DNA from 2 places in the Mycobacterium sp. SP-6446 genome. Region 2 is predicted to be linked to the other one. Evidence: riboswitches for the same ligand, from Rfam matches in the RefSeq annotation. Region 2 holds a riboswitch; the other holds the start of a gene.
What was found. A riboswitch is a leader RNA that binds a small molecule or an ion and turns the genes downstream of it on or off. The one in region 2 is predicted to bind magnesium.
Positions count from the first base shown of each region.

Region 1: another riboswitch for magnesium. It lies ahead of A5736_RS19285 (Rv1535 family protein); the one in region 2 lies ahead of A5736_RS00300 (hypothetical protein).

Region 1 covers NZ_MBEM01000215.1:5,319-20,726, forward strand. The annotation lists gene A5736_RS19280 (nitronate monooxygenase) at 1-681, shown strand, start outside; M-box (ykoK) riboswitch at 747-929, shown strand; gene A5736_RS19285 (Rv1535 family protein) at 1,215-1,457, shown strand; gene ileS (isoleucine--tRNA ligase) at 1,676-4,792, shown strand; gene A5736_RS19295 (hypothetical protein) at 4,927-5,937, shown strand; gene A5736_RS27125 (RNA polymerase sigma factor) at 6,099-7,517, shown strand; gene A5736_RS19305 (hypothetical protein) at 7,518-8,003, opposite strand; gene A5736_RS19310 (class I SAM-dependent methyltransferase) at 8,003-8,572, opposite strand; gene A5736_RS19315 (DNA polymerase IV) at 8,630-10,021, shown strand; gene A5736_RS19320 (asparaginase) at 9,986-10,912, opposite strand; gene lspA (signal peptidase II) at 10,961-11,554, shown strand; gene A5736_RS19330 (RluA family pseudouridine synthase) at 11,554-12,483, shown strand; gene A5736_RS19335 (class I SAM-dependent methyltransferase) at 12,591-13,349, opposite strand; gene A5736_RS19340 (group 1 truncated hemoglobin) at 13,397-13,807, opposite strand; gene A5736_RS19345 (SDR family NAD(P)-dependent oxidoreductase) at 13,983-15,008, shown strand; gene A5736_RS19350 (SDR family oxidoreductase) at 15,013-15,408, shown strand, end outside.
Region 2 covers NZ_MBEM01000003.1:44,862-60,269, reverse strand. The annotation lists gene A5736_RS00340 (elongation factor G-like protein EF-G2) at 1-1,812, shown strand, start outside; gene A5736_RS00335 (DUF2231 domain-containing protein) at 1,818-2,363, shown strand; gene A5736_RS00330 (FadD7 family fatty acid--CoA ligase) at 2,279-3,817, opposite strand; gene oxc (oxalyl-CoA decarboxylase) at 4,014-5,738, shown strand; gene A5736_RS00320 (LysR family transcriptional regulator) at 5,722-6,654, opposite strand; gene A5736_RS00315 (L,D-transpeptidase family protein) at 7,063-7,818, shown strand; gene A5736_RS00310 (hypothetical protein) at 7,880-8,485, opposite strand; gene A5736_RS00305 (NADP-dependent oxidoreductase) at 8,621-9,565, shown strand; gene A5736_RS00300 (hypothetical protein) at 9,575-9,784, opposite strand; M-box (ykoK) riboswitch at 9,987-10,160, opposite strand; gene A5736_RS00295 (O-methyltransferase) at 10,243-10,902, shown strand; gene A5736_RS00290 (acyltransferase family protein) at 10,906-12,999, opposite strand; gene A5736_RS00285 (CaiB/BaiF CoA-transferase family protein) at 13,121-14,299, opposite strand; gene A5736_RS00280 (SDR family NAD(P)-dependent oxidoreductase) at 14,292-15,227, opposite strand; gene A5736_RS00275 (NAD(P)/FAD-dependent oxidoreductase) at 15,227-15,408, opposite strand, start outside.

The DNA.
Region 1 (15,408 bases), on a different contig from region 2:
CCGCCCCCGGTCGACCTCGTCGAGCGCGCCCACGACCACGACGTGCTGGTGGCCGCGCTCGCGGGGACCACGCAACACGCGCGGCGGCATGCCGCCGCCGGCGTCGACCTGATCGTCGCGCAGGGCACCGAGGCCGGCGGGCACACCGGTGAGGTGGCGACCATGGTCCTGGTTCCCGAAGTGGTGGATGCGGTGTCGCCGACGCCGGTGCTCGCCGCCGGCGGGATCGCCCGGGGCCGCCAGATCGCGGCGGCGCTGGCCCTGGGGGCCGAGGGCGTGTGGTGCGGATCGGTGTGGTTGACCACCGAGGAAGCGGAAACCGCCCCGGTGGTCAAGGAGAAGTTCCTCGCCGCCAGCTCCTCGGACACCGTGCGGTCGCGGTCGATGACCGGCAAGCCCGCGCGGATGCTGCGCACGGCCTGGACCGACGAATGGGAGCGGCCCGACAGCCCCGACCCCCTCGGCATGCCGCTGCAGACTGCGCTGATCACCGAATACCAGGTGCGCATCAATCAGGCCGCCGCCCACCCGGGCGCCAAGGCGCGCGAGCTCGCCACCTACTTCGTCGGGCAGGTCGTCGGTTCACTGGACCGGGTGCGCCCGACGCGCTCGGTGGTGCTCGACATGGTCGAGGAGTTCATCGACACGATCGGGCGGCTGGAGGACCTGGTCGAGAAGTGAGCACCACGACGCGCCGGCGCACTCGCCCGAGTTTGACGGTCTTCCGCCCTTCGTGCATCATCGTGACGGCACCTCGTTAGGTGAGGCGTCTACACGAATACAGGCCACTGACCCCGAACGTCCAAAGACGCCCCGGGTCAGGACAGCTCCTCCTGGCTTAAGGGTTGAGCCCAGGTGGCTTCCGGCTCGGATTGTTTCCGGCCAGGACACGTCGTGTAGTGCCGAAGCTCTGACGAGTGGGGTGCGGATCTCCGACGGTCGTCGGTTTCTGTACTCCTTTGTGCGCGCAGGTCGTGCGGGTGGCCGCACGCATCGTTGCCGTTGAGGAGGTGAGGGACGTATGAGCTCCAGCGATAGTCCGGACCGAAGTCCGCGCTCCGTTCCGTCCCGATCCGGCCTCCGGCGCGACGCTCTCGGCTAGCCGTCGCAACGCCAATCGGCTTACCGGCCAAGCATTCTCGGATCGGAACCAGTACGGGACGGGACACGTCCATCCAGCTAGTCCTCGTTCGAATTCCGTCTAGGAGGCGACCATGACCGCAGCCCTGCCCGACGAACTGGCAACCGCGGCACCCAAGCCCGCGCTGACGGTCGTGCGCGCCGACACGCCCGTCCACGTCCCCGCGCCCAAGAAGGTGACCAGCCGCGTCGACGTGCCGATCCTCGGCCCGGGCGCCGACCCGCTGGTGAACGGCGCCGCCCGTCTGTTGAGCATTCCGCTGCGTCACGCCTACGCGGCGCTGTGGCGCGCGGGCGTGCTCGAAGTCCGCGCCTGATCCACCGGCTAGAATCGGCGCAGCGGCATCGATCCGGCCATCACCGGGGAGCCTTCGGAAGAACGGCCATTGCAGCCCAGTAGAACCGAACGGGTAGGCCCGTCATAGCCGTCACGAGCGGTCGCGCGGCAGCGCGGCAAGCGGGGTGGTACCGCGGCGCTCGCGCAGCTAGCGCGTCGTCGTCCCCGGCCTGAGAACTGGCACAGGGAGACGACGCATTGACCTACCCGAAGTTGGCCGCCGGGGCACCCGACTTCCCGGCGCTCGAACTCGAGGTCCTCGAGTACTGGGCGCGCGACGACACCTTCCGGGCCAGCATCGCCCGCCGCGACGGCGCCCCGGAGTTTGTGTTCTACGACGGCCCGCCGTTCGCCAACGGCCTGCCCCACTATGGGCACCTGCTCACCGGCTACGTGAAAGACATCGTCCCGCGTTACCACACCATGCGCGGCGCCAAGGTGGAGCGCCGCTTCGGCTGGGACACGCACGGGCTGCCCGCCGAGCTCGAAGTCGAACGTCAGCTGGGCATCACCGACAAGTCCCAGATCGACGCCATGGGGATCGCGGCGTTCAACGAGGCCTGCCGCGAATCGGTGTTGCGTTACACCGACGAATGGCAGGCGTATGTGACGCGCCAGGCCCGCTGGGTCGACTTCGACAACGACTACAAGACGCTGGACCTGTCCTACATGGAGTCGGTGATCTGGGCGTTCAAACAGCTGTGGGACAAGGGCCTGGCCTACGAGGGCTACCGGGTGCTGCCGTACTGCTGGCGCGACGAAACCCCGCTGTCCAACCACGAACTGCGGATGGACGACGACATCTACCAAAGCCGCCAGGATCCCGCGATCACCGTCGGATTCCGGGTACCCGACGGCGAATTGGCCGGCGCCTACTTGCTGGTGTGGACGACGACGCCATGGACGCTGCCGTCGAACCTCGCGGTTGCGGTCAATCCGGACGTGACCTATGTGCAGGTGAAGGCCGGCGATCGCCGCCTGGTGCTCGCCGAGGCGCGCCTGGGGGCCTACGCCCGCGAGCTGGGGGAGGAGCCTGAAGTACTCGGCACCTACCGCGGAGCCGACCTGCTCGGCACGCACTATGTGCCGCCGTTCCCGTATTTCACCGACCCAGAACCGGGACGGGCCAACGCTTTTCAGGTGCTGCCCGGCGACTTCGTGACCACCGAGGACGGCACCGGAATCGTGCACATGGCGCCGGCGTATGGCGAGGACGACATGGCCACCACCGACAAGGTGGGCATCGAACCGGTCACCCCGGTCGACTCGAAGGGCCGGTTCGACGCCACCGTCCCGGACTATCAGGGCCAGCACGTCTTCGACGCCAACGCCCAGATCATCCGCGACCTGAAGAACCAGAGTGGCCCCGCGGCCGTGAACAAGCCGATCCTGCTGCGCCACGAAACCTACGACCATCCCTACCCACACTGCTGGCGGTGCCGCAATCCGCTGATCTATCGCGCGGTGTCGTCCTGGTTCGTCGCGGTCACCGAATTCCGCGACCGGATGGTGGAACTCAATCAGCAGATCACCTGGTACCCCGAACACGTCAAGGACGGCCAGTTCGGCAAGTGGTTGCAGGGCGCCCGCGATTGGTCTATCTCGCGAAACCGCTACTGGGGCACGCCGATTCCGGTGTGGAAGTCGGACGATCCCGCCTACCCGCGCATCGACGTCTACGGAAGCCTCGACGAGCTCGAACGCGACTTCGGGGTGCGGCCCACCAACTTGCACCGGCCCTACATCGACGAGCTCACCCGGCCCAACCCCGACGACCCCACCGGTCGCAGCACGATGCGGCGGATCCCCGACGTGCTCGACGTGTGGTTCGACTCGGGCTCCATGCCGTATGCCCAGGTGCATTACCCGTTCGAAAACGGCGACTGGTTCGACGGCCACTATCCGGGCGACTTCATCGTCGAATACATCGGCCAGACTCGCGGCTGGTTCTACACGCTGCACGTGCTGGCCACCGCGCTGTTCGACCGTCCGGCGTTTAAAACCTGTGTGGCGCACGGGATTGTGCTGGGCTCCGACGGCCAGAAGATGAGCAAGTCGTTGCGCAACTACCCGGACGTCACCGAGGTGTTCGACCGTGACGGCTCCGACGCCATGCGGTGGTTCCTGATGGCGTCGCCGATCCTGCGGGGCGGCAACCTGATCGTCACCGAGCAGGGCATCCGCGAAGGCGTGCGGCAGGTCCTGCTGCCGCTGTGGAACGCCTACAGCTTCCTGGCCCTCTACGCGCCGAAAGTCGGTGCCTGGCGCACCGATTCGGCGCACGTGCTGGACCGCTACATCCTGGCCAAGCTCGCGGTGCTGCGCGACGAACTCAGCCGGTCCATGGACGTATGCGACATCTCCGGGGCCTGCGAGCAACTGCGCCAGTTCACCGAGGCACTGACGAATTGGTATGTGCGAAGGTCGCGTTCGCGATTCTGGGAAGAAGACGACGACGCGATCGACACCCTGCACACCGTGCTCGAGGTAACCGCGAGGCTCGCGGCCCCGCTACTGCCCCTGACCACCGAGATCATCTGGCGCGGGCTGACCGCGGAGCGGTCGGTGCACTTGACCGACTGGCCCCAGCCGGACGTGCTGCCCGCCGACCCGGAGCTGGTGGCCGCGATGGATCAGGTCCGCGAAGTCTGTTCGGCCGCGTCGTCGCTGCGCAAGGCCAAAAAGCTGCGGGTGCGCCTGCCGCTGCCGAAACTGACCGTGGCGGTGGAGAACCCGCGGCGGCTGGAGCCGTTCGTCGACCTGATCGCCGACGAGCTCAACGTCAAGCGTGTCGAGCTGACCGACGCGATCGACACCTACGGCCGGTTCGAGCTCACCGTCAACGCGCGCGTCGCCGGCCCGCGCCTGGGCAAGGACGTGCAGGCCGCCATCAAGGCGGTCAAGGCGGGGGAGGGCGTCGTCAACCCCGACGGCACCCTGACCGCGGGCCCCGCGGTGCTGCAACCCGACGAGTACAGCTCGCGCCTGGTCGCCGCCGACCCGGAGTTCACCGCGGCCCTGCCCGACGGGGCCGGGCTCGTCGTCCTCGATGGCACGGTCACCGCGGAGCTGGAGGCCGAGGGTTGGGCCAAGGACCGGATCCGCGAGCTGCAGGAACTACGCAAGTCGACCGGGCTGGACGTGTCCGACCGCATCAGCGTGGTGATGTCGGTGCCCGCGGAGCGAGCCGACTGGGCCCGCGCCCACCGAGACCTCATCGCCGGGGAGATCCTGGCCACCAGCTTCGAGTTCGGCGAGCCCGCCGAGGCGGCGGAGATCGGCGACGGCGTGCGGGTGGCGATCGCCAAGGCCTAGGACCGGGCCGGCGCCGGGGCCGGGAAAGGCTCCGCAAAAAAGTTCCGAAAAAAGTGTCCGGGTGACCACCGGCGGCTGCTCATACCTGTGAATGCGACCCAAAGGGGGCCGCGACCACAGTTAAGGAACAGGCCATGAGCACCATCGAAGACTCCCAGTCGGCTACCTTCAGGGCGGTCCCGCGCGACGACCTGACCGTCGCGGCTGCCCCGCACCAAGACCTGACCGTCGCCGCGAGCCCGCACGAGGACCTGACCGCCGCCGAGGCGTGGGCGTCGAGCCCGCTGGGCGATCCGGCGATCGAGGACGGATCTCTCCACACCCCCGCGCACGTCGAGGACCGCCTTACCGCGGAGTCCGAGGACGACCTCCCCGCGGAGCCCGCGCAGCGGCGATGGTGGGGAGCGAACGCGCTGGTGGTGGCGGCCGTGATCGCCGCGCTTGGATTGGTCGCCGGGTTCGGGGTGATGCTCGTCGCCGGGACGAGTCCGAAGCCCAAGCCGGCCGTCGTGGCTCCGAACTCCAGTGTCGGTTCGGTGGCGCCCCAGACGCCGAATGTGGCGCCACCGCCGCCGGTCGCCCCGGCGCCGGCCGCGGTCGTTCCCCCGGCCGACGCGGGTCCGGCAGGGCCGATCGTTCCCACCAACGTGAACGTTCCGGCTCCCGTCGTCACCGTGCAGGCGCCCCCGCCCGCCGACCCTGGCCCGCCTCCGGCCGACGGCCCGAGCGCGCCTCCGGTGATCGTGCCCATACCCATCCCGGTGCCCGTGTATCCGGATAACCCCAGCGGTGGCAACTCCGGCAGTGGCAACTCCGGTAGCGGCAACTCCGGTAGCGGCCAGTCCGGCAGCGGCAACTCAGGTGGCAAGCCCAGCGGCGGCAACTCCGGTAGCGGCCAGTCCGGTAGTGGCCAGTCGGGCAGCGGTCAGTCGGGCAGCGGTCAGTCGGGTAGTGGCAATTCGGGTGGTGGCAAGCCGAGCGGTGGCAACTCGGGCAGTGGCCAGTCCGGCAGCGGCCAGTCGGGTAGTGGTAATTCCGGCGGTGGCAAGCCGATCGGCCCCAAGCCGGGTGGCGGCATTCCGGTGCAATCGGCGCCAACGCAGTGCCTGGCCTGCCACCAACTGCCCCCGCAGAACAAGAAGTAGTAGTAGCGGTGAAGGCCGGACGGTATGGTCCGGCCTTCACCGTGCTCTCCCGCAAGAAATCTGACTAACCAGCGCCAACTCAGCAAAATGCGCGCACACTTAGCGGATGCGCCGGGCCCCGCGCGATGGGTCCCCGGCGCCGGATTGGCTGGAGCAACGTCATGACCGCACTGCCCGACTGGAATATGGCAGGCGACGCCGAGCTGGCTGGCGCGGCCGTCGCGGGCGACCGCGCCGCCTTCGCCGGAATCTATGACCGCTACGCCGACCGGCTGCACGACTTCTGCGTCGGCATGGTGCGCGACCGCGACGCCGCCGCCGACTGCGTGCAGGAGGTGTTCTGCACTGCGGCGGCCCAACTGTCGACGCTGCGCGACCCCGACAAACTGCGCCCATGGCTCTACGCCATCGCACGCAACGAGGCCCTGCGGTGTCTCCGGCTGCGTCGCCGCGAAAACGTCTCCGACGAGCTGCCCGAGGCGCAGTCCTTCGATGCCGGCCCGGATACGCTCGCACGCCGCACCGAACTGGCCGACCTGGTCGCCGAGGCCGCCGGCGGTTTGTCCGACCGGGACCGCACGGTGCTGGAACTGAGTTATCGCCACGGCCTGGACGGGCCCGAACTGGCGGCCGCGCTCGACGTCAGCCCCGACAACGCCACCAAGCTGGTGTCGCGCATGCGTGACATGGTCGAACGGTCGCTGGGTGCCTTGCTGGTCGCCCGCCGCGCGCAGCGCAATCCCCAGGGCTGCCCGGAGCTCGGCGCGATCCTGGCGAATTGGGACGGCAAGTTCACCGTCCTCCTGCGCAAACGTGTGGCGCGGCACATCGACTCCTGCAGCACCTGTGAGCGGAAGCGTCGCGACCTCGTCACCCCGGCCGCATTGCTGGGTGTGGCCCCGATATTCGTCGCGGCGCCCTGGTGGCTACGCGGACAGACCCTGACCAAGGTCCAGCTGACATCCGCCGACAGCCCCATGGGCGCGGACACCGGAGATTCGCACCCGGACGCGGCTACCGAAGCTCTCCACCAGCAGGGCGGCGCCGGCGCGGGTCAACCCGGCGCCGCGGCGAGCCGTCGCACGCGCCACATCCAGGCCGCCACGGTGCTGGCCGGCATCGTGTTCGTCGCCCTCGGATTGATGTTCCTGCTGCTGCACCACCAGAAAACCGCGGTGGCCCCGTCGGACGTCACGGTGAACACACCCCCGCCCGCCGGACCCAACACACCACCGGCGGCGATCACAGCGCCGCCGCCCCAAGCGCCGCCGCCGCAGCCGCACCCGAACAACCTGGGGCCGGTCAACCTGCCCCCGCAGCTGCCCGCCAACCCGCCGCCACCCGCGGCCCCGATTCCGAATTCCCCGCTCCCGCCGCAGGCCCCACCGCCGCCCGTCGTCGTGCCGGTGCCGCTGCCGGTTCCCCTCCCGCCGCCGGTGCGGGTCACACCCCCGAGCTATCCGGCCTCGCCGCCGACAACCACGACGACGATCCCCAAGCCGATCCCGCCGAGATACCCGCCGTCGTCGTCATCGCAGGTCCCCGTTCCCCCTCGGGGGCCGATCGGGCGCATCAACTGATCACGAACGCGAGCGCAGCGCGCGGTGGGCATGCGCCCAGAACGGCATGCCCGCTGCGACCGTCGCGCCTGTGGCGATGACGCCGATCGCGACGTCGACGCTCTCGCGCCCTTCGGTCGCCCAGTAGACGTCCTTGAGGTCCAGCAGCAGGGCCAGCTCGTCGACGATCAGTGCGTTGGCCGAGCCGAAAGCGACCGCGGCCGCCGGGTGGCGGCGTTGCTTCTCCGTCCCGCGCAGGCCGACCGCCGCCACCGTCGCCAGTAGCGCGATGCCGATGTTGTAGTGATGAAAGTGCTTGCCGCCCAGGCTGACACCGCCCCCCGAGGGACCGTGGCCCGCGCGGATCCAGTGGGTGAGGGCTCGCACCCCGACGAAAGTGACGGTGAACGACAACCACGCGAGAATCGTCGCCTGCTCGCCGGGTTCCAGCCGCTCGTCCCACTGGTGGCGCAGCCGGGCCAGTCGCGATGACGGCGCGTTTTCCATCAGGCGGCCTTGACCGCGCGCCAGCGCTGCCTGCCGGTGCCGACCTTGACGTCCACGTCGCGAAAACCCGCGGCGCGCAAGCGATCCGGCAGCGTCTCCGGCGGAATCGGATTGCAGGTGTCGCGGAAATGCAAGATCGAAAGCACCACCGACGGCACGCCGTCGCTGCCGGCGAAGACGCCGCCGGGCCGGAGCACCCGGAACGCCTCGGCGAACAACCGGTCCTGCAATTCCGCGGTCGGGACATGATGCAGCATGGTGAACGACACCACCGAGCTGAACTCGTTGTCCGGCAAGCCCGTATCGGTGCCGTCGCCGTTGATGATGCGGGCCCGATCGCCGTAGAGCCGCTGCAGCCGCTGTGCCATCGGGGCATCGATCTCAACCGCGGTGAGCTTTGGCGTCTTGTCGACCAGCACCCGTAGGAATGCGCCGTATCCGGGTCCGATCTCCAGCGTGTTGTCGCCCAGTTCCACGTCGGCGAGCACGGTCGGCAGCAGGTGGGTTTCCACTTCCTTCGCCCAGCGGTTCGAACTGCAGCACCACCTATGGCAGAGGTTCATGGCCATGTCACCGACGGTAGACCAACAGCCCCAATAGCATCGAGGGTTGTGGAGTCCCGCTGGGTGCTGCACCTGGACATGGACGCGTTCTTCGCCTCCGTCGAGCAACTCACCCGACCGACCCTGCGCGCGCGGCCGGTGTTGGTCGGCGGGTTGGGTGGGCGAGGCGTGGTGGCCGGCGCGAGCTATGAGGCGCGGGTGTTCGGCGCCAGGTCGGCCATGCCGATGCATCAGGCCCGCCGCCTGGTCGGCGTGACCGCGGTGGTGTTGCCGCCGCGCGGCGTGGTGTACGGGGTGGCCAGCCGGCGGGTCTTCGATGCCGTACGCAGCCTGGTGCCCGTCGTCGAGCAGCTGTCCGTCGACGAGGCCTTCGGTGAGCCGCCGCAGCTCGCCGGGGCGTCCGCCGACGACGTCGAGGCGTTCTGTGAGGACTTGCGGCGGCGGATTCGCGACGAGACGGGCCTGATCGCCTCGGTCGGCGCCGGCTCTGGCAAGCAGATCGCCAAGATCGCGTCCGGCCTCGCCAAACCCGACGGCGTCCGGGTGGTGCGGCGCGCCGAAGAACAACCGCTGCTCGGCGGGTTGCCGGTGCGCCGGCTGTGGGGCATCGGCCCGGTCGCCGAGGAGAAGCTGCACCGGCTCGGCATCGAAACGATCGGGCAGCTCGCCGCGCTGACCGACGCCGAGGTCGCCAACATCCTGGGCGCGACGGTCGGCCCGGCGCTGCACCGCCTGGCCCGCGGCATCGACGACCGCCCGGTCGCCGAGCGCGCCGAGGCCAAGCAGATCAGCTCCGAGTCCACCTTCGCCGTCGACCTGACCGGCCTGGAGCAACTGCGCGACGCGATCGACCCGATCGCCGAGCATGCGCACCAACGCCTGCTGCGCGACGGCCGCGGCGCCCGCACCGTCACGGTGAAGCTGAAGAAGTCGGACATGAGCACGCTGACCCGCTCGGCGACGTTGCCCTACGCGACCACCGAGGCCGGCGCGCTGATCGCGGTGGCCCGGCGGCTGCTGCTCGATCCGCGCGACATCGGGCCCATTCGGCTTGTCGGCGTGGGGTTTTCGGGCCTCAGCGACGTGCGCCAGGAATCGTTGTTCCCCGACCTGGAGCTGTCGATGTCAGAGGAACACCCCGCAGAAACTCCAGAAACCGCGACCGAGGCGATGTTCGCGCCGCCCGACGAGCCCTCGCGCTGGCGCATCGGTGACGACGTCGCCCATCGCGAGCTCGGGCACGGTTGGGTGCAGGGCGCGGGCCACGGCGTTGTCACGGTGCGATTCGAGACCCGTGGCTCCGGCCCGGGCCAGGCCCGCACGTTTCCCGCCGACACCGACGAGCTCACCGGCGCCAACCCGGTCGACTCCCTGGACTGGCCGGACTATGTCGGCGCGCTGCAGGCCGCCGCTGAGGTGTCAGCCCCAGCGGTCGACGACGTCGGCGACGGGTAGCCCCGCGGCCAACGCGGCCATCAACAACACCCGGGCCTGGGCAGGTCGCAGCCGCGGCACCATCACCGCGCCGGCCGCCACCAGGTCGTGCCCCGGGCCGTACCCCGCGGCGACCCGCGCCCCGGCGACCCGCGTGGACACCGCGACCACGACGCCGTTGCGGCAATGGCGGCGCACGCCGTCGATCACCGCGGCGCCGGCGTTGCCGGAACCCAGCGCCTCCAGCACGACGGCGCGCGCCCCGGCTTCGACAAACGCGTCCAGCGCCACCGAGTCACTGCCCAGGTAGGCCGCGGCGATGTCGACCCGCGGCGCGTCCGCGGCGCTCAGATCACCGAGATACGGGCGCGCCTTGTCGCCCGTCAGCGCGGTGTCACCCGAGCTGCTGCCGAGCACCCGGCCGGCGAAGCCGCTGAGGTCGGCGGTGGCCACCTTGTGCAGGCCCAACGGCTGCAACACCCGGCCGGCGAACGACACCAGCACGCCCAGGCCACGGGCGGCCGGGCTGGCCGCCAGCGCCAGCGCGTCACGCAGATTGCCCGGGCCGTCGGCGTCGGGGGCGTCGGCGCTGCGCATGGCGCCGGTCAGCACGATCGGGACCGTGCCGTCGTAGGTGAGGTCCAGCCACAGCGCGGTCTCCTCGAGCGTGTCGGTGCCGTGCGTGATGACCACGCCGTCGGCGCCGCCGTCGACTGCGGCGCGCACCGCGGCGCGAATCCGATCCCAATCGGGCAGTGTCAGCTCCGAGCTGTCGACCGCCATCAGGTCGACGACGTCGACGTCCAGGCCGGAGGTCAGCGCCGACCCGCTGTGGCTGGGACGGCGCACGCCGTCGGCACCGGTGCTCGTCGATATCGTGCCGCCGGTGGCGACGACGGTGAGGCGGCCCATGGTGGGATCATCCCGCATGCGTTGTCGGCCTTAGGGGATGATGGGGGGGTGTCCGAGGAACCAACGGGAGACATTGACGACAGCGTGGAGCCCGCGGCCGGCGAGCAGCACAACCCCCCGCGGCGGCTGCGCCTGCTGCTGACGGTCGCGGCGGTGGTGCTGGTGCTGGACATCGTGACCAAGGTGCTCGCCGTCAAGCTGCTGCCCCCGGGCCAGCCCGTGTCGATCATCGGCGACACGGTCACCTGGACGCTGGTGCGCAACTCGGGGGCCGCGTTCTCCATGGCAACCGGATACACCTGGCTCCTGACGCTGATCGCGACCGGCGTCGTGGTCGGCATCTTCTGGATGGGCCGGCGGCTGGTGTCGCCCTGGTGGGCGGTGGGACTCGGGATGATCCTCGGCGGCGCGATGGGCAACCTGGTCGATCGCTTCTTCCGGGCACCCGGGCCGCTGCGCGGACACGTGGTGGACTTCCTGTCCGTCGGCTGGTGGCCGGTGTTCAACGTCGCCGACCCGTCGGTGGTCGGCGGCGCGATCCTGCTCGTCGCCCTGTCTATTTTCGGCTTCGACTTCGACACCGTGGGTCGGCGCAAGGCCGACGGGGAAACCGGCAGCCGGGCCAAGGCCGACCGGCGCTGATGGCATCCGAGCGGTCGATGCCCGTTCCAGAAGGGCTGGCGGGCATGCGCGTCGATGCCGGGCTGGCGCGCCTGCTGGGACTGTCCCGCACCGCCGCGGCGGCCCTCGCCGAGGACGGCGGCGTCGAACTGGACGGCGTGCCGGCCGGGAAGTCCGACCGTCTGGCATCCGGCGCCTGGCTGCAGGTGCGCCTCCCGGATGCGCCGGCGCCGCCGGAGAACACGCCGGTCGACATCGAGGGCATGACGATTCTGTATTCCGACGACGACATCGTCGCGGTCGACAAGCCGGCCGCGGTGGCCGCGCACGCGTCGGTGGGCTGGACCGGACCCACGGTGCTCGGCGGCCTGGCCGCCGCCGGTTACCGCATCACGACGTCGGGCGTGCCCGAGCGGCAGGGCATCGTGCATCGACTCGACGTCGGCACCTCCGGGGTGATGGTCGTGGCCATCTCCGAGCGCGCCTACACCGTGCTCAAGCGCGCGTTCAAACAACGCACGGTCGACAAGCGCTACCACGCACTGGTGCAGGGACATCCGGATCCGTCCAGCGGGACGATCGACGCGCCGATCGGCCGGCACCGCGGCGGCGAGTGGAAGTTCGCCGTGACGAAGGACGGCCGGCACAGCCTCACCCACTACGACACCGTCGAAGCGTTCGTCGCCGCCAGCCTGCTCGACGTTCATTTGGAAACCGGTCGCACCCATCAGATCCGGGTGCATTTCGCCGCGTTGCATCACCCGTGCTGCGGCGACCTGGTCTACGGCGCCGATCCGAAGCTTGCGAAAAGGCTTGGGCTGGAACGTCAATGGCTGCATGCACGCTCTTTGGCATTCGCCCATCCGGCCGACGGCCGGCGCATCGAGATCGTCAGCCCCTATCCGCCGGACTTGCAGCACGCGCTGGATGTGTTGCGCGACGAGGGCTGATCGGCGCTCAAACGCCCAACGGGATTCGCCGAGCCTGTAATTTTGCAGGCCCTGTCTCGCACTTCTTCTGCAGAATTACAGGCTCGGCGGGTGCGGAGACCCGAGTATCACCCCGACTTGCGGGCCTCGACTAGGACGCGGGTGGGGTGGGCGACGAAGGAGCCCTCGGTCTCGATGAGCTCGTGCAGTTCCCGGAGTCGCTCGCGATAGCGGTCGACGCTGAAATCCGGCACCGTCCAAACCACTTTGCGCAGGAAGTAGACAACCGCGCCGATGTCGAAGAACTCGGCGCGCAGCCGTTCCATGCGCACGTCGACGATCTCCAGACCCCCGGCTTGGATCTGCGAGCGGACGGCGTCCGGGTGAAATTCGGCCCATTTCTCCGGCTGCGGTCCGATGAAGTACTCGACCAGCTCGCCCATCGTGGCGGGTCCGATGTGCTGCGCGAAGTAGCTGCCCCCGGGCCGCAGCACCCGAGCGATCTCGGTCCACCACACCGAGACGGGGTGCCGGCTGGTCACCAGGTCGAACGACTGATTGGCGAACGGCAACGGCGGCTCGTCGCGCATCGCCACGACCACCACGCCGAGCGGATGCAGCAGCTTGGTCGCGAGCGCGGCGTTCGGCGGCCACGTCTCGATCGCCGCCATCGTGGGCGGAAAGGGGCTCGCGCCGGCCAGCACCTCCCCGCCACCGGTGTGAATGTCCAGCGCGGCCGACACGGTCGCCAAGCGGTGGCTCAGCAGGCGTTGATAGCCCCAGGACGGCCGTTCCTCGGTCGCGCGGCCGTCGAGCCACGAGAAATCCCAGCCGTCGACCGATACCGAATCGGCTTCGGCCACCAGGTCGTCGAATGTGCGAGACATGCCTGAAATTCTCGCCACAAACGGGACGCCACGTCGATAGTGAGCCCCTAAACCTTGGCGGCGGCGCTCTCCCCGGACGCGATCTCGGGCGCCAGCGGCGCTACGGCGCCGAGTATCTCGGTCACCGTCGAAGAAGGCACTCCGGCGGCGGTCAGCGCGTCGGCCAGATGCCCGGCCACCAGACCGAAGTGATACATGGTGATTCCACGGCCCCGGTGCACCTCTTTCATCGGTGCACCCGTGTAGGGCTCGGGCCCGCCGAGGGCGGCGGCGAAGAACTCGACCTGCTTGCCTTTGAGGCGGTTCATGTTCGATCCGGCGAAGAAGCCCGACAATTGAGCATCGGCAAGCACCCGAACGTAGAAGTCCTCGACCACGACTTCGATCGCCTCATGCCCGCCGATCCGGTCGTAGATGCTCGCCGGCTGGGGCTCGCGGAAGCGCGCCAGTAATCTCATGTCACCAGGGGATCATCGCGGCGTTGCCCGTCAGTTAGTGTGCGATCACACCCGGATTACTCGCTGTAACAAGCGGATTGCCGCTATCTCCGGTGCGCTTGCCCGCAATCTGCAGCCAATCGCCGAGCTATGTCCTAGGTTGGCTTTATGGCCTACGTCACAGGAGCGACGCCCGATGAATCTCGGTGACCTGACGAACTTGGTGGAAAAGCCGTTCGCGGCGGTCTCCAACATCATCAATACCCCCAACTCCGCCGGGCGATATCGGCCCTTCTATTTGCGCAATCTGCTCGACGCGGTGCAGGGCCGCACGCTCGAGGACGCGGTCGACGGCAAGACCATCCTCATCACCGGGGGATCGTCGGGCATCGGTGCGGCCGCGGCGAAGAAGATCGCGGAGGCGGGCGGGATCGTCGCGCTGGTCGCCCGCACGATGGAAAACCTGGAGAAGGTCGCCGACGAGATTCAGGGCGACGGCGGAACCGCTCACGTGTACTCGTGCGACCTGACCGACATGGACGCCATCGCGGGGATGGCCGATCGGGTGCTCGACGAGCTCGGCGGCGTCGACATCCTGGTCAACAATGCGGGCCGCTCCATCCGGCGCTCCCTGGAGCTGTCCTACGACCGCATCCACGACTACCAGCGGACCATGCAGCTCAACTACCTCGGCGCGGTCCAGCTCATCCTCAAGTTCATTCCGGGCATGCGCGAGCGCGGCTTCGGGCAGATCATCAACGTGTCCTCGGTCGGGGTGCAGACCCGCGCCCCGCGCTTCGGCGCCTACATCGCGAGCAAGGCGGCGCTGGACAGCCTGTGCGACGCGCTGCAGGCCGAAGTCGTCAACGACGACATCAAGTTCACCACCGTGCACATGGCGCTGGTGCGCACGCCGATGATCAGCCCCACCAAGATGTACGACAAGTTCCCGGCGCTGACACCGGATCAGGCCGCCGGCGTGATCACCGACGCCATCGTGCACCGGCCGCGACGGGCAAGTTCACCGTTCGGGCAGTTCGCCGCCCTCGCCGATGCGGTCAACCCCGCCGTCATGGACCTGGTGCGCAACCGCGCCTTCGGCATGTTCGAAGACTCCGACGCCGCCAAGGGCGGCGAATCCGCAACCGACACAAAGGATTCGAAGCAATTCGACAAACGGAGCGAGACGTTCGTGCGGGCGACGCGCGGGATCCATTGGTGACACCATGAGCCTTCCGAAACCCGACACTGACACCACCGTCGTCATCACCGGCGCCTCCTCCGGCATCGGCGCCGAACTGGCCCGCGGCCTGGCGCGCCGCGGCTTTCCGCTGCTGCTGGTCGCGCGCCGCCGCGAGCGGCTCGACGAACTCGCCAACGAGGTGGGCGCGGAGTACTCGGTCGCGGTCGAGGTGCTGCCGCTGGACCTCAGCGACCTCAAAGCCCGCACAAAATTGGCGAACCGGCTGAGCAGCGAGCCGATCGCCGGCCTGTGCAACAGCGCCGGTTTCGGCACCAGCGGCGTCTTCTACACGTTGCCGCTCGAACGGGAGAGCGAGGAGGTCACGCTCAACGCGCTGGCGTTGATGGAGCTCACCCACGCCGTCCTGCCCGGCATGGTG
Region 2 (15,408 bases):
TTCGTGATCGCGGCGAACGAGGGCGTCGACGAGCCGACCAAGTCCCTCTGGCAGGAGTGCGACCAGGTCGGCATGCCCCGCGCCGTCGTGATCACCAAGCTCGACCACGCCCGGGCGAACTACCAGGAGGCGCTGGCCGCGGCGCAAAACGCGTTCGGGGACAAGGTATTACCGCTCTACCTGCCGACCGGGCTGCCCAGCTGCAGCGGTCTGATCGGGTTGTTGTCGCAGACGTACTATAAGTACGACAACGGGAAGCGGACCACGCAATCGCCGGACGAGTCGGACGCCGGCCGGATCGAAGAGGCGCGCGGCACCCTGATCGAGGGAATCATCGAGGAGTCCGAGGACGAGTCGCTGATGGAGCGCTACCTCGGCGGCGAGGCGATCGACGAGTCGGTCCTGATCGAGGACCTGGAGCGGGCCGTCGCCCGGGGTTCGTTCTTCCCGGTCATCCCGGTCTGCAGCGGCACCGGCGTCGGCACCCTGGAATTGCTGGAGATCGCCACCCGCGGATTCCCGTCTCCGATGGAACACCCACTACCGGAGGTGTTTACGCCGCAGGGCGCCCCGCATGCCCAGCTGGCCTGTGACGCCGATGCGCCGCTGCTGGCCGAGGTGGTGAAGACGACGTCGGACCCCTACGTCGGCCGGGTCAGCCTGGTCCGAGTGTTCTCCGGGACCATCAGGCCCGACGCGACGGTTCACGTGTCGGGCCATTTTGCGTCGTTCTTCGGCGGCGCCAACGGAAACGGTCATTCGCACCCCGACCATGACGAGGACGAACGCATCGGGGTTCTGTCGTTCCCGCTGGGCAAGCAGCAGCGCAGCGCGCCCGCCGTCGTGGCGGGCGACATCTGCGCGATCGGCAAGCTGAGCCGCGCCGAAACCGGCGACACGCTCTCGGACAAGTCCGAACCCCTGGTGCTGAGGCCCTGGACCATGCCCGAGCCGCTGCTGCCGGTTGCGATTCAGGCGCACGCCAAAACCGATGAGGACAAACTGTCGGTGGGGCTGGGCCGGTTGGCCGCCGAAGACCCGGCGCTGCGCATCGAGCAGAACCAGGAAACACACCAGATCGTGCTCTGGTGCATGGGTGAAGCGCACGCCGGCGTTGTCCTCGACGCGCTGTCCAACCGTTACGGCGTGACGGTGGATACGGTGGAGCTCCGGGTACCGCTGCGGGAAACCTTCAGCGGCAAGGCAAAAGGCCATGGCCGTCACATCAAGCAATCCGGCGGACATGGCCAGTACGCGGTGTGCGACATCGAGGTGGAGCCGCTGCCCGAGGGCTCCGGGTTCGAGTTCGTCGACAAGGTGGTCGGCGGCGCGGTGCCGCGCAACTTCATCCCGAGCGTGGAGAAGGGCGTCCGCGCGCAGATGGAAAAGGGCGTGCACGCGGGTTATCCGGTGGTCGACATCCGCGTGACGCTGTTCGACGGCAAGGCCCACAGCGTGGATTCCTCGGACTTCGCGTTCCAGGCGGCGGGTGCGCTGGCGCTGCGGGAGGCGGCCGCCGCGACGAAGGTGACCCTGCTCGAGCCGATCGACGAGATCTCGGTGCTGGTGCCCGACGACTTCGTCGGTGCGGTGCTGGGCGACCTGTCGAGTCGTCGCGGCCGTGTGCTGGGTACCGAGACCGCCGGTCACGAACGCACCGTGGTGCGGGCCGAGGTGCCTCAGGTCGAGCTGACGCGGTATGCGATCGACCTGCGCTCACTGGCCCATGGGGCCGCGTCGTTCACTCGGTCGTTTGCCCGCTATGAACCCATGCCGGAATCCGCGGCCGCCAGGGTGAAGACGTCGGCCTGACCTTCATGTCGACGGTCGACGGCCTTCCCGCGCACATCCTGTTCAACCATTTCGTCGTCGTGCTGGCTCCGCTGGCGGCGATCCTGGCGATCCTCTGCGCACTGTGGCCCGCCGCGCGGCGCCGGCTGATCTGGCTGGTTCTTGTGCTGGCCGTGGTGACCCTCGTCCTGACGCCCATCACGACCAATTCGGGTGCGTGGTTGCGCGACAAGCTCGGTCCGTCTCCCGCGATCAAGAATCATCAGGAACTCGGCGAAACGCTGGTCTACCTCGTGGGCGCGCTGGTGGCCACCGTCATCGTGCTGGCCGCGGTGCACATCCGCCAGGCGCGCGGCCGCAGCGTGAACCTCGGTGTGCACACCGTCGTGGGACTCCTGGTAATCGCCGCCGCGGTGGCAACGCTGGTGCAGAGCTACCGGGTCGGCGAATCGGGTGCGCGCGCCGCGTGGGGAACCGTCGCGGCGGCTCACACCTTCGGGCCGAACTGTTCGGCGACCGCGCGGCGGTCGAGCGAGCCCTTCGCGGTGTGCGGCAGTTCGCTCGCCTCCTGAAACTCGGCGGGAATCTCGAAGGGCGCCAACCGGTCCCGGCAGAAGTCGGCTAACCCGTGCGGCGTCGGCGAAGCCGACTCCCGGGGCACGATCACCGCGGCCACCTTCTCGCCGTACAACTTGTCGGGAACGCCGAACACGGCCACCTCCATGACGTCGGGATGGCTCGCCAGTACGCCCTCGACGCGCTCCGGGGAGATCTTCTCACCGCCCCGGTTGATGAGTTCCTTGATCCGGCCACGAATGATCAAATCGCCCGCTGCCGAAACCGATCCGAGATCGCCGGTGCGCAGCCATCCGTCGGTGAAGTTGGCCGCGGTGATGGCCGGGTCGCCGAGGTAGCCGCGCACCACCGTGGGGCCGCGCAGCCACACCTCGCCCACGCCTTCGTCGGGCCCGCTGATCCGGATCTCGGGCCCGGTGGACCTGCCGACGAGACCCGTTGTCGCCGCTGGGTTTTCGATGTCGTCGATGCTCGTGGTGGCCACCTGGTGGGTGGCCTCGGTCATACCGAAAGCGCACACCACGGGGGCCGAGAACTCCGCTTGCAGCGCCTGCGCCGTTTCCGGGGTGAGCGGGGCGCTGCAGCTGCGGATGAAGCGCAACGCGGCTCGCTTGCTGGCGGACCGATCGGTCGCGGCACGCTCCAACAGGATCTGGTGAATCGTCGGGACCGCGGTGTACCACGTGGCCTGGACGGCGTCGATGTCGTCCCAGAACGTGTGGGCCGAGAACCGCCCGCGGGCGGGCAGCAGCACCGTGCCCCCCGATGCCAGGGTCGACAGCAGCGCGGCCAGCAGCCCGTGGCCGTGGTAGAGCGGCATCACCGCGACGGTCGCGTCCCGCGGGCCGAGCCGGTAGCCGGCGACGATGGCCCGTACCGACGCGGCGATGTTGCCGCGGGTCCAGGGGACCATCTTGGGCGCGCCGGTGGTGCCGCCCGTGAACATGATCATCGCGTCGTCGTCCCGGAGCCCCTCGGGCTTGGGCACGGCGCGGTTCGGCGCGGCGGCGGCGTCCAGGGTCACCGCAGCGGTGCCCTCGTGTGTGGTCACCGCGATCGGCCACCACCGCAACTCAGAGTCGTCCCCGTCGCCCTGACCGTCGGGGTCGTCGACGAGGACGACAGCGGCGCCGGCGGCCGCGCAGCGGGCGCGCTGCTCACCGACGGGCAACGCCGGGTCCAACGGGACGGCGACCAGGTCCGCCCGCGAGGCGGCCAACAAGCCGACGACGAATTCGGTGTTGCTGGCGGCGCGCAGCGCTATCCGGTCGCCCTGCGTGATGCCCGCGTGCTGCAGCCGCTTGGCGAGGTCATCGACCAGTCGCGTCAGCTCGCGGTAGCTGATCGGTATCCGGTCGGCGGTGACAACCAGCGCGGGCGCGTCCGGGCGCCGGGACGCGGCGCCCTCGACCAGGTCGGCGATGCGCGGGCTGGTGGATTCATCGGACATATTGGCACCATGCCCAGCCGGCACCGCGTTCGTCCAATACCGATCCGCTGACGATCGATAATCGTGAACTATCGAATCGGCGCCGGCGGGGTCGATAAGCGGCGTGAATCGCCGCATAGCGGCTTGGTCTTGGACACCGGACGGGCTCCGGACCACAGTGGTGACAACGCATTCGCGACGCAGAGGAGCCGCCAGCATGAGTACCGTTTCGGGATCTCCGGGCGCAGGGCCGCACTCGACGAGCTTGACCGACGGCTTCCACCTCGTGGTGGACGCGCTCAAGGCCAACGACATCGACACCGTCTACGGAATAGTCGGCATCCCGATCACGGACCTCGCCCGCACCGCCCAGGCGTCGGGCATCCGCTACATCGGCTTTCGGCAGGAGGCCTCGGCGGGCAACGCGGCCGCCGCCGCCGGGTTTCTCACCCAGCGACCCGGTGTCTGCCTCACGACGTCGGGGCCCGGCTTCCTCAACGGCCTGCCCGCGCTGGCCAACGCCACGGCGAATTGCTTTCCCGTGATCCAGATCTCCGGGTCGAGCGATCGCGCGGCGGTGGATTTGCAGCGCGGTGACTATCAGGACCTCGATCAGCTCAATGCCGCAAGGCCTTTCGCGAAGGCGGCGTACCGAATCGGCCGTATCGAGGACATCGGCCGCGGCGTCGCGCGCGCAATCCGGACCGCGATCTCCGGCCGCCCGGGCGGCGTCTACCTCGACATTCCCGGCGAGATTCTGGGCCAGGCCATGGACGCTTCCGCCGCGGCGGACACGATCTGGCCGGTCGTCGACCCCGCGCCGCGCCAGCTGCCGGCGCCGGAGGCGGTCGATCGCGCCCTCGACATGCTCGCGCGGGCGCAGCGACCGCTGATCGTGCTCGGTAAGGGCGCGGCGTATGCGCAGGCGGACAGCGCCATTCGGGAATTTGTCGAAACCACCGGAATCCCGTTCCTGCCGATGTCGATGGCTAAGGGCCTGTTGCCGGACTCCCACCCGCAGTCCGCCGCGGCTGCGCGCTCGCTGGCGATCGCCCGCGCGGACACGGTGCTGCTGGTCGGGGCGCGGCTCAACTGGCTTCTCGGCCACGGAGACTCGCCGCAATGGTCCGCCGCGTTCATCCAAGTCGACATCGCGGCATCGGAGTTCGACAGCAACCAGCCGATCGCGGCACCGCTGGCCGGCGACATCGGCTCGGTGATGTCGGCGCTGCGCGACGGCCTGGGCGCCCATCGGATCGCGGTTCCGGTGGAATGGACCGACGAGCTAGCCGCTCGCAAAAGGCGCAACGACGAGAAGATGCGCCAGCGCCTGACCGAAGACCCGCACCCGATGCGGTTTTACAACGCGCTCGGCGCGATTCGCTCTGTGCTGCAGCAAAACCCGGACGTCTACGTGGTCAACGAGGGGGCCAACGCGCTCGACCTGGCCCGCAACCTGATCGACATGCAGCTGCCGCGACACCGGCTCGACACCGGAACGTGGGGCGTGATGGGGATCGGCATGGGCTACGCCATCGCCGCCGCGGTCGAAACCGGCAAGCCCGTCGTTGCGATCGAGGGCGACAGCGCCTTCGGCTTCTCCGGGATGGAAGTCGAGACTATCTGCCGGTATCGCCTGCCGGTGACGGTCGTCATCCTCAACAACGGCGGCGTGTACCGCGGCGACGAAGCGCCGAAGGGAAATGACCCGGCGCCGACCGTGCTGAATGCCGCCGCCCGCCACGAGTTGATCGCAGAGGCGTTCGGCGGCAAGGGATATCACGTCACCACGCCGCCGCAGCTGCGGTCGGCGCTGACCGAGGCGCTCGCCTCGAACGGCCCCGCGATCATCGACTGCGAACTCGACCCGGCAGCGGGGGTGGAAAGCGGTCATCTCGCAAGCCTCAATCCGACCAGCGCCGCGGTCAGCGCCGGCGCGTGATTCCGAGCAGCTGCGTGTCGAAAAACTCGTCAAGCGCCAGTTGTTGCGCGGACGCGATGAGCGCGCGGGCGACGGGTGATCCGGGCCCGGCGGAGTTGGTGGCCAAGGCGATCTCGGCCTTAAGCACCGGGTCGACCATTTCGACCGCGCGAATCTCCGCCGCCAGCGGCGAGGTCCACAACCACGTGTGCGGGACGATGCACGCCCAGTTGCCACTGGCGACTTGGGCGAATAACGATGCGACGGAGTCGGTCTCGACTTGCGGTGTGACCGTGAGGCCGTGGCCGGCGAAGGCTTCGTCGATGATCTGGCGATCCCGCATGTCGGGGGTGAGCAAGGCGAGCGGCAACTGGGCGGCGTCCGGCCACGTCAGTGTCGCTGCGCCGGAGGGCAACATCTCCGCCGACGACAGCAGCACGTAACACTCCTGGTAGAGCGGCACCAGGTCCACGTCGTGAGCGTCTCCGGGCGCGGGGTGCACGATGGCAGCGTCCAGCTCGAACTCGCGCAGCCGCCGGTACAGCTCGGCGGCGGACAGCCGGGAATTGATGTGCACCTTCGCCAACGGATGTGCCGAACAGAACGCCGAGAGCACCAGCGACGCCGTCGTCGAGGCGGTGGGAACCGTACCCAGCCGAAGCGTGCCGGTGATCCCGGACCGCACGGCGTCCACCTCGGCCTTGAAGGCATCGTGCTCGGCGAGAATCCGCTTGGCCCACACGACCAATCGCTCACCTTCGGGCGTGAGGCCCTCGAAGCTGTGCCCGCGGTTGATCAGGGTCACGTTCAGCTCGCGTTCCAGCTTGGCGATCGCGGCCGACAGCGCGGGTTGCGACACATAGCATTTCTCGGCGGCCCGGGCGAAGTGGCGTTCCTGGGCGACCGCGACAAAGTACTCCAGCTGACGGAAGAGCACGGGCACCTCCTCGGCCTTCACCGCACCGCTATCGCAGAGGCTAACGCCTCGCCAGTAGGCAGCCAACGCGATATCGGCCAGATTTCGCATCTGTGCCGCCGATGGCATGGCATAGATCGACGTTCGGGCGCAGGTCAGGACGTTGCGTCCAGCGAAAGCCGGTGTGCGGAGCCCTCTTTCGTGCGCATGTCTCGGACTGCGGGCGCGCCGCCGAGCGTGCCCTCGGAAGCGTGCACCCAATCGTTTGCCGGAGGTCCGCAGCCCGGTGATCGGATCGAACTCAACGGGTAATCGGGTCGTTATCGCCACGTACCCGGCGGCGATGTGTATGTTTGCTAAAACCCGTAAAGGGTAGACAGTCAGTACAATAACGTTGTGTTGATCGCACCATCTCGAAGGGCGGACGCCATGCGTCGTACGGTTCGTTATCTATTCGTTATGGTAGCGATCGCCGGCATGGGCCTGCTGGGCAGCGCCGCCCGCGGCGTGGCCGCCGTCCCGCTACCCCAACCGATTCCCACAGTCGCGACCGTTTTGCCGGCCGATGGTGCCGTGGTGGGCGTGGCGCACCCGGTAGTGGTGACGTTCACTGCGCCCGTCACCGATCGCGTTGGCGCCGAGCGGACCATCCACGTCAGCTCGCCGAGCAACGTGCCGGGACACTTCGAGTGGGTCGACAACAATGTCGTGCAGTGGGTTCCGAACCGCTATTGGCCCGCACACAGCCACGTCTCGGTGGGTGTGCAGGCCCTGACGACCGGTTTTGACACCGGTGACGCGCTACTCGGTGTTGCCAGCGTGTCCGAGCACACGTTCACCGTCAGCCGAAACGGCGAGGTGCTTCGCACGATGCCGGCATCCATGGGGAAGCCCTCCCGCCCGACACCGATCGGCAACTTCACCGCGCTGTCCAAGGAGCGCACCGTGCGGATGGACTCGCGGACCATCGGTATCCCGCTGAGTTCGCCCGAGGGATACAACATCATCGCGTCGTACGCGGTCCGCATCACGAACAGCGGCGTCTACGTGCACTCGGCCCCGTGGTCGGTTGACTCGCAAGGCCATGCGAACGTCAGTCACGGATGCATCAACCTGAGCCCGGACAACGCCGCGTGGTACTTCAACCAGGTGAACGTCGGCGATCCCGTCGAGGTCATCGCCTAGCTGCCCCAACATCGCTGCGGGTGAAGACATTCCGCGCGATCGCGGCGTCTGGCCACCTACCTCAGCTGGGCGGCAACCCGCTCTTGATCGCGGCGTCTTGCTTGCGGCCGATGTCGGTCGCCATGCCCGGATCGATGGGATCGTTGGGCGCACTGTCGAATTCCAGGTTGACCAGCGCCTTGCCCTCACTGAACAACAGCACCGTCACCGCCTGGGAGTTGTCCGGCGATGTCCCGGAGATCATTGCCCCGTTGGATCCCACGTCGACCGGCTGCCACGTGCCGCTCACCTTGCCCGCGTAGTTCGCCTTGGTGTTCTCGATGCCGGCCGCCGCGGTCTGGGGGTCGGCGACGATCAAGATGGTGTCCCCGATTCGGCGGCTGTTGTCGGCGTTGGCGAACAGCTGCGCAACCCCCGGCGCATTGTTGGGGTTCAGCACGGGCGGTTGGGGTGTGGTGAGGTCCGGGCCGATGTCGCTCGGCTTGATCAGCAGCCCACTGTAATCCGTGGTCTGTCCGGGTGACGGGCCAGTCACGCCGGTCGACGCGGTGGACGACGCGCTCGACGACGTCGCCGGGGTCTTGTTGTTGCCGCAGCCGGTGATCGCGGTGCCGACCGCAAGGACGGCGACGCTCAAGCCGGCGACGGTAGTCCGGGCGAGCTCCATGGACATTCCTTCCCTGCCAATCCGCTGACGGCACAACACCAGCGCATACGAACATACGCGCAAATTTCGCCGGAGGGGCCGGAGAGTCGGCGGCCTATGCTGGCGTGGGCAAGCGTTTGGGCGAAGGAGGCCGAGATGACGGCTGCGACGGCGCGCGCCGTACGGTTCGACCGTTACGGGGGTCGTGACGAGTTGTATGTGGCGGACATCGACATGCCGGAGCCGGGCCCGGGCGAGGTGGTGGTGGAAGTTCGCGCGGCCGGCATCAATCCCGGCGAGGCTGGCATCCGGGTCGGGGCGATGCACGAGATGTTCCCCGCCACATTTCCGTCCGGCGAGGGCAGCGACCTTGCCGGCGTCGTGACCGCCGTAGCGCCGGGAGTCACCGAATTCGAGGTTGGCGACGAGGTGCTGGGTTTCAGTTTCCGGCGATCCAGCCATGCCACCCACACCGCGGTTCCCGTCAATCAATTGATCCGCAAACCTTCCGAATTGAGTTGGGAGGTCGCGGGTTCGCTGTACGTGGTGGGTGTGACGGCGTATGCCGCCGTCCGCGCCGTCGCGCCCCAACCGGGCGAGACGGTGGCCGTGTCGGCTGCGGCGGGCGGGGTCGGCAGCCTTGTCGTGCAACTGCTGGTCCTGCGTCAGGCGCGGGTGCTCGGCATCGCGGGACCTGGCAACGCCGACTGGCTGCGCGCACACGGCGTCGTCCCGGTCACCTATGGGGAAGGCCTGGCCGACCGACTGCGAGCGGCGGCCCCGAACGGAATCGACGCGTTCATCGACTTGTTCGGCCCGGACTACGTCCAGCTCGCGGTCGATCTCGGCGTGGCGCCCGAGCGGATCGATACCATCATCTCGTTTCAAAAGGCGGGCGAAGTCGGCGCCAAGACCGAGGGCAGCCAGGAGGCGTCGACCCCGGAAGTGCTCGCCGAAATCGCCCACCTTGTCGCCACCGGTGCCCTTGAATTCGACATCGCCGCGACCTACCCGCTGGACCGGGTCGCCGACGCCTTCGAGGAGCTCGAGCAGCGGCACACGCACGGCAAAATCGTTCTGCTGCCGAATGATTCGCGGTAGTCGAACGAACTACCGCCGATCGTCGACCGGGGGGTGGCCGCCCAACGACGCCGTGACCACCGCGATCGGCATCCGTGACACGTACAGGTTGGCCCGCTCCTGGGGAGTCAGCGCGCTGCGCGTGCGCAGCTTGTCAGCCAGCAGCCGAGCCGACCGCAGGAACGCCCGCCCGTGCCCGCGGGACCGAGCGGTAACACGGTGCGTAACAACGAAAGCCATGATTTTTCTCCTTCTGGATGCCCGATCGGCTCATGGCTCAGACGAAGAAAGCATTGCCGGAACCGGGTCGGGGCAAGAGGTATTTCGGATAGGGACTATCGTCGGGACTCATCTCGCCCTCACCTCCTCACGGCCGGGACACACGCGGGTGTCATCACATTCACCTGATCGGAAGAGGTAGTGACCGGCGCCGAGAACACCGATCGCACCCCTCTCGTCGGAGCTTTGGCACTGCACGGCGTATCCGGAACATCACCGGAAGCCACTTGGGCTCAACCCTTGGGTCCGGGAAGAGCTGTCCTGACCCGGGGCGTCTCTCGACGTTCGGGGTCAGTGGCCTGTGTCCGTGCAGACGCCTCACCTACCGAGGTGCTTGCCCGTCCATGCTGACATCGCGACCCGCCGCCCGTCAAACCCGCGCACCGAACCGGACACTTTTACGGCCTACCCTCGTGGGCATGGCCACAACTTTGCAGAACCCTCGGGTCGCGACCGTGCTCGACCGGATGTACGCCGAATCGAAAAGCCAGATGTCGCTCTTGCGTGAGCGGCGCGATCAGTTCGCCCGGCCGATGACCACCGCGGAACGCGCCGAGGCGATGAGCGAGTTCTACATCCCGGTGACCCCCGAAGCCGGCCGCCTGCTGTACGCGTTGGTGCGCGCGACGCGTCCGACCACGGTGGTCGAATTCGGGATGTCGTTCGGCATCTCGGCCCTTCATCTGGCCGCCGCGGTGCGCGACAACGGCACCGGACGAGTGGTCACCACCGAGCTCAGCGAAACCAAGATCGCCGCCGCGAAGAAAACGTTCGCCGAGACCGGCCTGGACGAGGTCATCACCATTCTCGAAGGCGATGCGCTCACCACGTTGCAGGGCCTGGACGGGCCGGTCGAGTTCGTACTGCTCGACGGTTGGAAAGATCTGTATCTGCCGGTGATCGAGCTGCTCGAACCGCGCCTGCCCACGGGTGCGTTGATCGTCGCCGACAACACCAGCGCGGCGGACACCGGGCCCTACCTCGAGCGCGTGCGCAATCCCGACAACGGCTACACCAGCTTCAATTTCCAGGTCCGCGAAAGCGACAGCATGGAAATCAGTTGTCGCACAAACGATTAACGCCTATCTCAGGGATTCCTCGAGCCACGGCGTCAGCCACTTCACGCCTTCCGGGGTGAGGTGCACGCCGTCGCTGCGCACCTTGATTCCGTCGACCTTGGCGCTATAAACACCGTCCGGACACAGCTTCTTGTTCAGGTCGAGGATCTGGACGCCCTTGTGGCGGCTAACCGTGTTGCGCAGCATCGTGTTCCACTGGTTGACCCGGTCCGGCTGGTCCTCCGGATACAGGCGGCCATCCGGCTTTTCGCCGCCGCGGCTGTAGGGGACGGTCGCCACCACCACTCGAACCCCGGGCACACTCACGATGTTCAGCGCCCGCTCGAGCTCACCGTTGAGGTACGCGTCGAAGGTCGGATCGCCGATGTGCGTCCACTGCCCCTCGTTGACCCGGTCGACGGTCTCCCAGCGGCCGATGATGAGCAGGGCGACGTCGGGCTGGTCCTGACCGACCTGCGTCGACCATCGGGTCGGCCAGGTGTCGCATTCCGGTCTTTGCTCCAGCGTTTGGCCGATATAGCGGTACGGCGTGCCGCGCACCAGGCTGCAACCGATGACGGTGTGGTCGAGGAAGGCGAATCCGGGCGTCGGCGGCAGGTAGTGCATCCAGGTCCAGCCGATCGAGTCGCCGAACACCGAAACGGTGAACGGGCGGTTGGGATCTCGAGGCCGCGGGCGAACCACACGGGGCGGCGACGGCGACACCGCCGCGACGGAGGAAACCCCCGGCGGCAAACCGGTTTCCCGTAGCGCGGGCCCGGTTCCCACCGGAACCAGAAACAAGGTGATCGCGGCGGCGCTCGCCACGGTGGCAGCCGCCAGCGGCAACAGCGGCACCCGCTCCGGTCGCCAGCGCCGGATCGGTTGCTCGATCAGCCACCACGATGCGGCGGCCACGGCCACCGTGGCGGCGCACCGGGCGGCGAACAGTGGCAGTCCTGTCCAGCCGGTGCGTTCCCCGTTGAGCGCCAAGAAGATTGGCCAGTGCCACAGATACACACCGTAGGAGATGGTGCCCAGCCACACCAACGGCGGCATGGCCAGGAGGCGGGCGACGAGGCCGCGCTGTTCCATGGCCACCGGCGCGACCACCAACACGGCCGCGATCGCGACCGCGATCAGCAGACCGTGGCGGAACTCACCGACATTGCCCGTCGCGTAGTGTGTGGCGGCCGCCAGCCCCGCCACACCGACAAACGGCAGGACCCGGGCGACGCGCCGCCCCCACCGAGTCCGGATCATGCACCAGCCCCGGTTCAGCGACGGCCAATCCCGAACCAGCAGAGCCGCCGCCGCGGAGCCGACCAGCAACGCCTGCGCGCGGGTGTCGGTGCCGAAATAGATTCGGTCACGCGTGCCCTCGGAGACGAACACGATGGCCGCCGCCGCCGAAGCCAGCGCCCCCAACGTGGCGATCACGAAGATGGCGAAGCGGACCCCGCCGACCGTCGCCCGCATGAAGTAACGCCTGGCTCGTGCCGCCAACAGCAGGGTCACCGCGATCAGCAGCACCGGCCAGACAAAGTAGTACTGCTCCTCCACCCCAAGCGACCAGGTGTGCTGCAGCGGTGAGGGCGGGGCGCCCTGCGTGAAGTAGTCGGTCTTCTGGGCCACGAACCGCCAATTCGCCATCCATAGGAACGCCGCGACAGCGTCGTCCCGCAGTCCGTTCAGGGCCTGGTAGGGAAGGAGTTCGCGGGCCGCGCCCACGGTGATCACCATCAACACCAGCGCGGGCAGCAGCCGGCGCGCACGGCGAATCCAGAAGCCGGTCAGCTCAATACGGCCGCTGCGCCTCAGCTCGTCGAGCAGCAGCGAGGTGATCAGGAAGCCGCTGAGCACGAAGAAGATGTCGACGCCGATGAACCCGCCGCTCACCCCGGGGATGCCGCCATGCCCGACCAACACCAGCGCGACCGCTATCGCGCGAAGCCCGTCCAGCGCGGGAATGCCGCTGCGCCGTTCCGGTTGATCCCAGATCGCCAGCCGACCGACCCGTCGCACCGGAGCAACCCACCGAGGGCGCCGAGCAGAACGCGCCGGTGCGGGATGCCTCCCGCCCGGCTCAGTGTCCGCTGTTAACGCGCCCTGGCCCATGCCGATGCGTCGCTGCCCCTCCTCTTGATCGCAGCCAGCCTAGTGGCGTCGCGACCGGATTCAGGAGATAGACACGCGAAGACACGCAACGGTTTCCGGTTGCGGCGGCCCCATTTCCGGGTTATGCCGGCGCGACCGGATTCGCGTCCGCGGGTGCCAGTCCGAGTTCTTCGAGCACCGCCGCGGTGTCCGCGCCCAACTCCGGAGCGGGCCCCGCGACGCGGCCCGGTGTACGGGAAAACCAGGTCGGCACGCCGGGGAATCGCACCGGGCCGTGGACCGTGTCCAGCGTCTCGAAAAAACCGACGGCGTTCAGGTGGTCGTCGTCGAACAAGGTCGCCGGGCTGGACAGCGCCGCGGCGGGTATCTGAAGTTCGCGAAAGAGGTCAAGCCATTCCTGGGTCGTTCGCTGCACCAGCGTTTCGGCCAGCAGCGCGTACACGGTGTCGATCTGGCGCGCCCGCCGCTCGAGCGTGCCGTACAGATCGCTGGCCCACGGTGGCCGCACGGCTTCCACGAACGCGGCCCAGTGCTTGTCGTTGTAGATCAACGCCGCAATGTAGCCGTCGCTGGTGCGGTACGGCCGCCGGTTGGGCGCGACCGTGCGGGGATAGACCGCCGGGCCCAGCGGCGGATCGAACATGGCGCCGTTGGCGTGTTCGACGAGCATGAACGAGGCCATCGTCTCGAACATGCCGACTTCGACCTCTTGCCCCTCGCCGGTGCGCTCGCGGTGGAACAACGCCATCATGGTGGCGTAGAGCGCGGTGAGGCCCGCGACTTTGTCGGCCAATATGGTTCCCACGTAATTGGGTTCGCCGGTCAGCTGTTCCTGCACGTAGGGCAGCCCGCACGCGGCCTGGATGGTGTCGTCGTAGGCGGGCAAGTCCCCCTTCGGCCCACGCCGGCCGTACCCGTAACAATTGGTGTAGACGATGGCGGGATTGATCGCGGCCACCTCGTCGTAGCTGAAGCCGAGCCGGGCGACCGCCTTTGACCGCATCGAGTGGATGAACACGTCGGCCTGTTCAATGAGCGCCCGCAGCGCGATCTTGCCGGAGTCGGACTGCAGGTCGAGGGTGACGCCGCGCTTGCCCCGGTTGACGTTGACGAAGACGCCGCCCATGCCCCGTACCGGACCGACCGAGATGTAGCGGGTGTCGTCTCCTTGCGGCGGTTCGACCTTGATCACGTCTGCGCCCATGTCGGCCATGATCTGGGTGCAGTAGGGACCCATCACCATCGCCGTGAGATCGACGACGCGTACCCCGGCCAGCGGTCCGGCCCCGTTGTCAGCCATGGCTGGCGCCTTCCCTGGTCGCCCGCGCGGCGGTGTCGAAGCTGTAGCGGATGTGGCCGGCATGACCGTCGGGTACGACGGGAAAGACCAGCGGCGCAGCGAGATAACGGATGGCGTCGATCTGTTCGGCAACGTCCTCGATCGACCACGATGGACGGTGCACGCCGGGGGTCTCCGCGACGACCGCTTTGGCCACCCGGCCCGCGATGGCGATCAGCATCTCGCCGGTGACCGGGCAGGTTTCGTGTGCCAACAGGCCGACCACCGGCGCCACCAATTCCGCGCCCATCGGTGGATATGCCGAAATGTCCAGGCCCTCAGCCATTCTGGTGACCGCCGACGGGACGATGACATTGCAGAGCACGCCGTCGGCGGCACCTTCGAGCGCGACGACGTTGGACAGCCCGATCAGGCCCGCCTTGGCGGCGGCGTAGTTCGCGACGGCGTGGTTGCCGTACACGCCGCCGATCGACGAGGTCAAGACGACACGGCCGTAGTGCGCGGCGCACATGAGCGGGAATGCGGGCCGCACCACGTGGAAGGCGCCGCGCAGGTGGACGTCGATGACGGCATCGAAGTCCTGGTAGCTCATCTCCTTCAGCGATGCGCGCCGCACGTTGCCGGCGTTGTGGACGAGGATGTCGATCCGTCCGTAGTTCTCAAGTGCGGCTTGGATGATGGCCTGGCCCCCCTCGGGCGTCGCCACCGAGTCGACTGATGCCACCGCTTCGCCGCCCGCCGCCGTGATGTCGGCGACCACTTGCCGGGCGGGCCCCTCGTCGGTGCCGGATCCGGTCAGGGCGCCGCCCGTGTCGTTGACGACGACCTTGGCTCCCCTGGAAGCCAGCAGCAGCGCGTACTCGCGGCCCAGTCCCCTGCCGGCGCCCGTCACAACGGCCACCCGATCGTCGAACCTGAGTTCAGCCATCAAGATCCCAACACGAGGCCATCCAGCTCACCGGTGGCGCGCCACTCGGCCAGCAGGTCGCCGAAGGCGTAAAAGCCGGGCCCGTAGGGCTCGCCCAGATGGGACCGGATCCCTTCGCCCTTCGCGGTTCCCATGCCGCCGCCTTCGTTGTTGTAGTAGCCCGGCGTGCACTCCAGGTCGA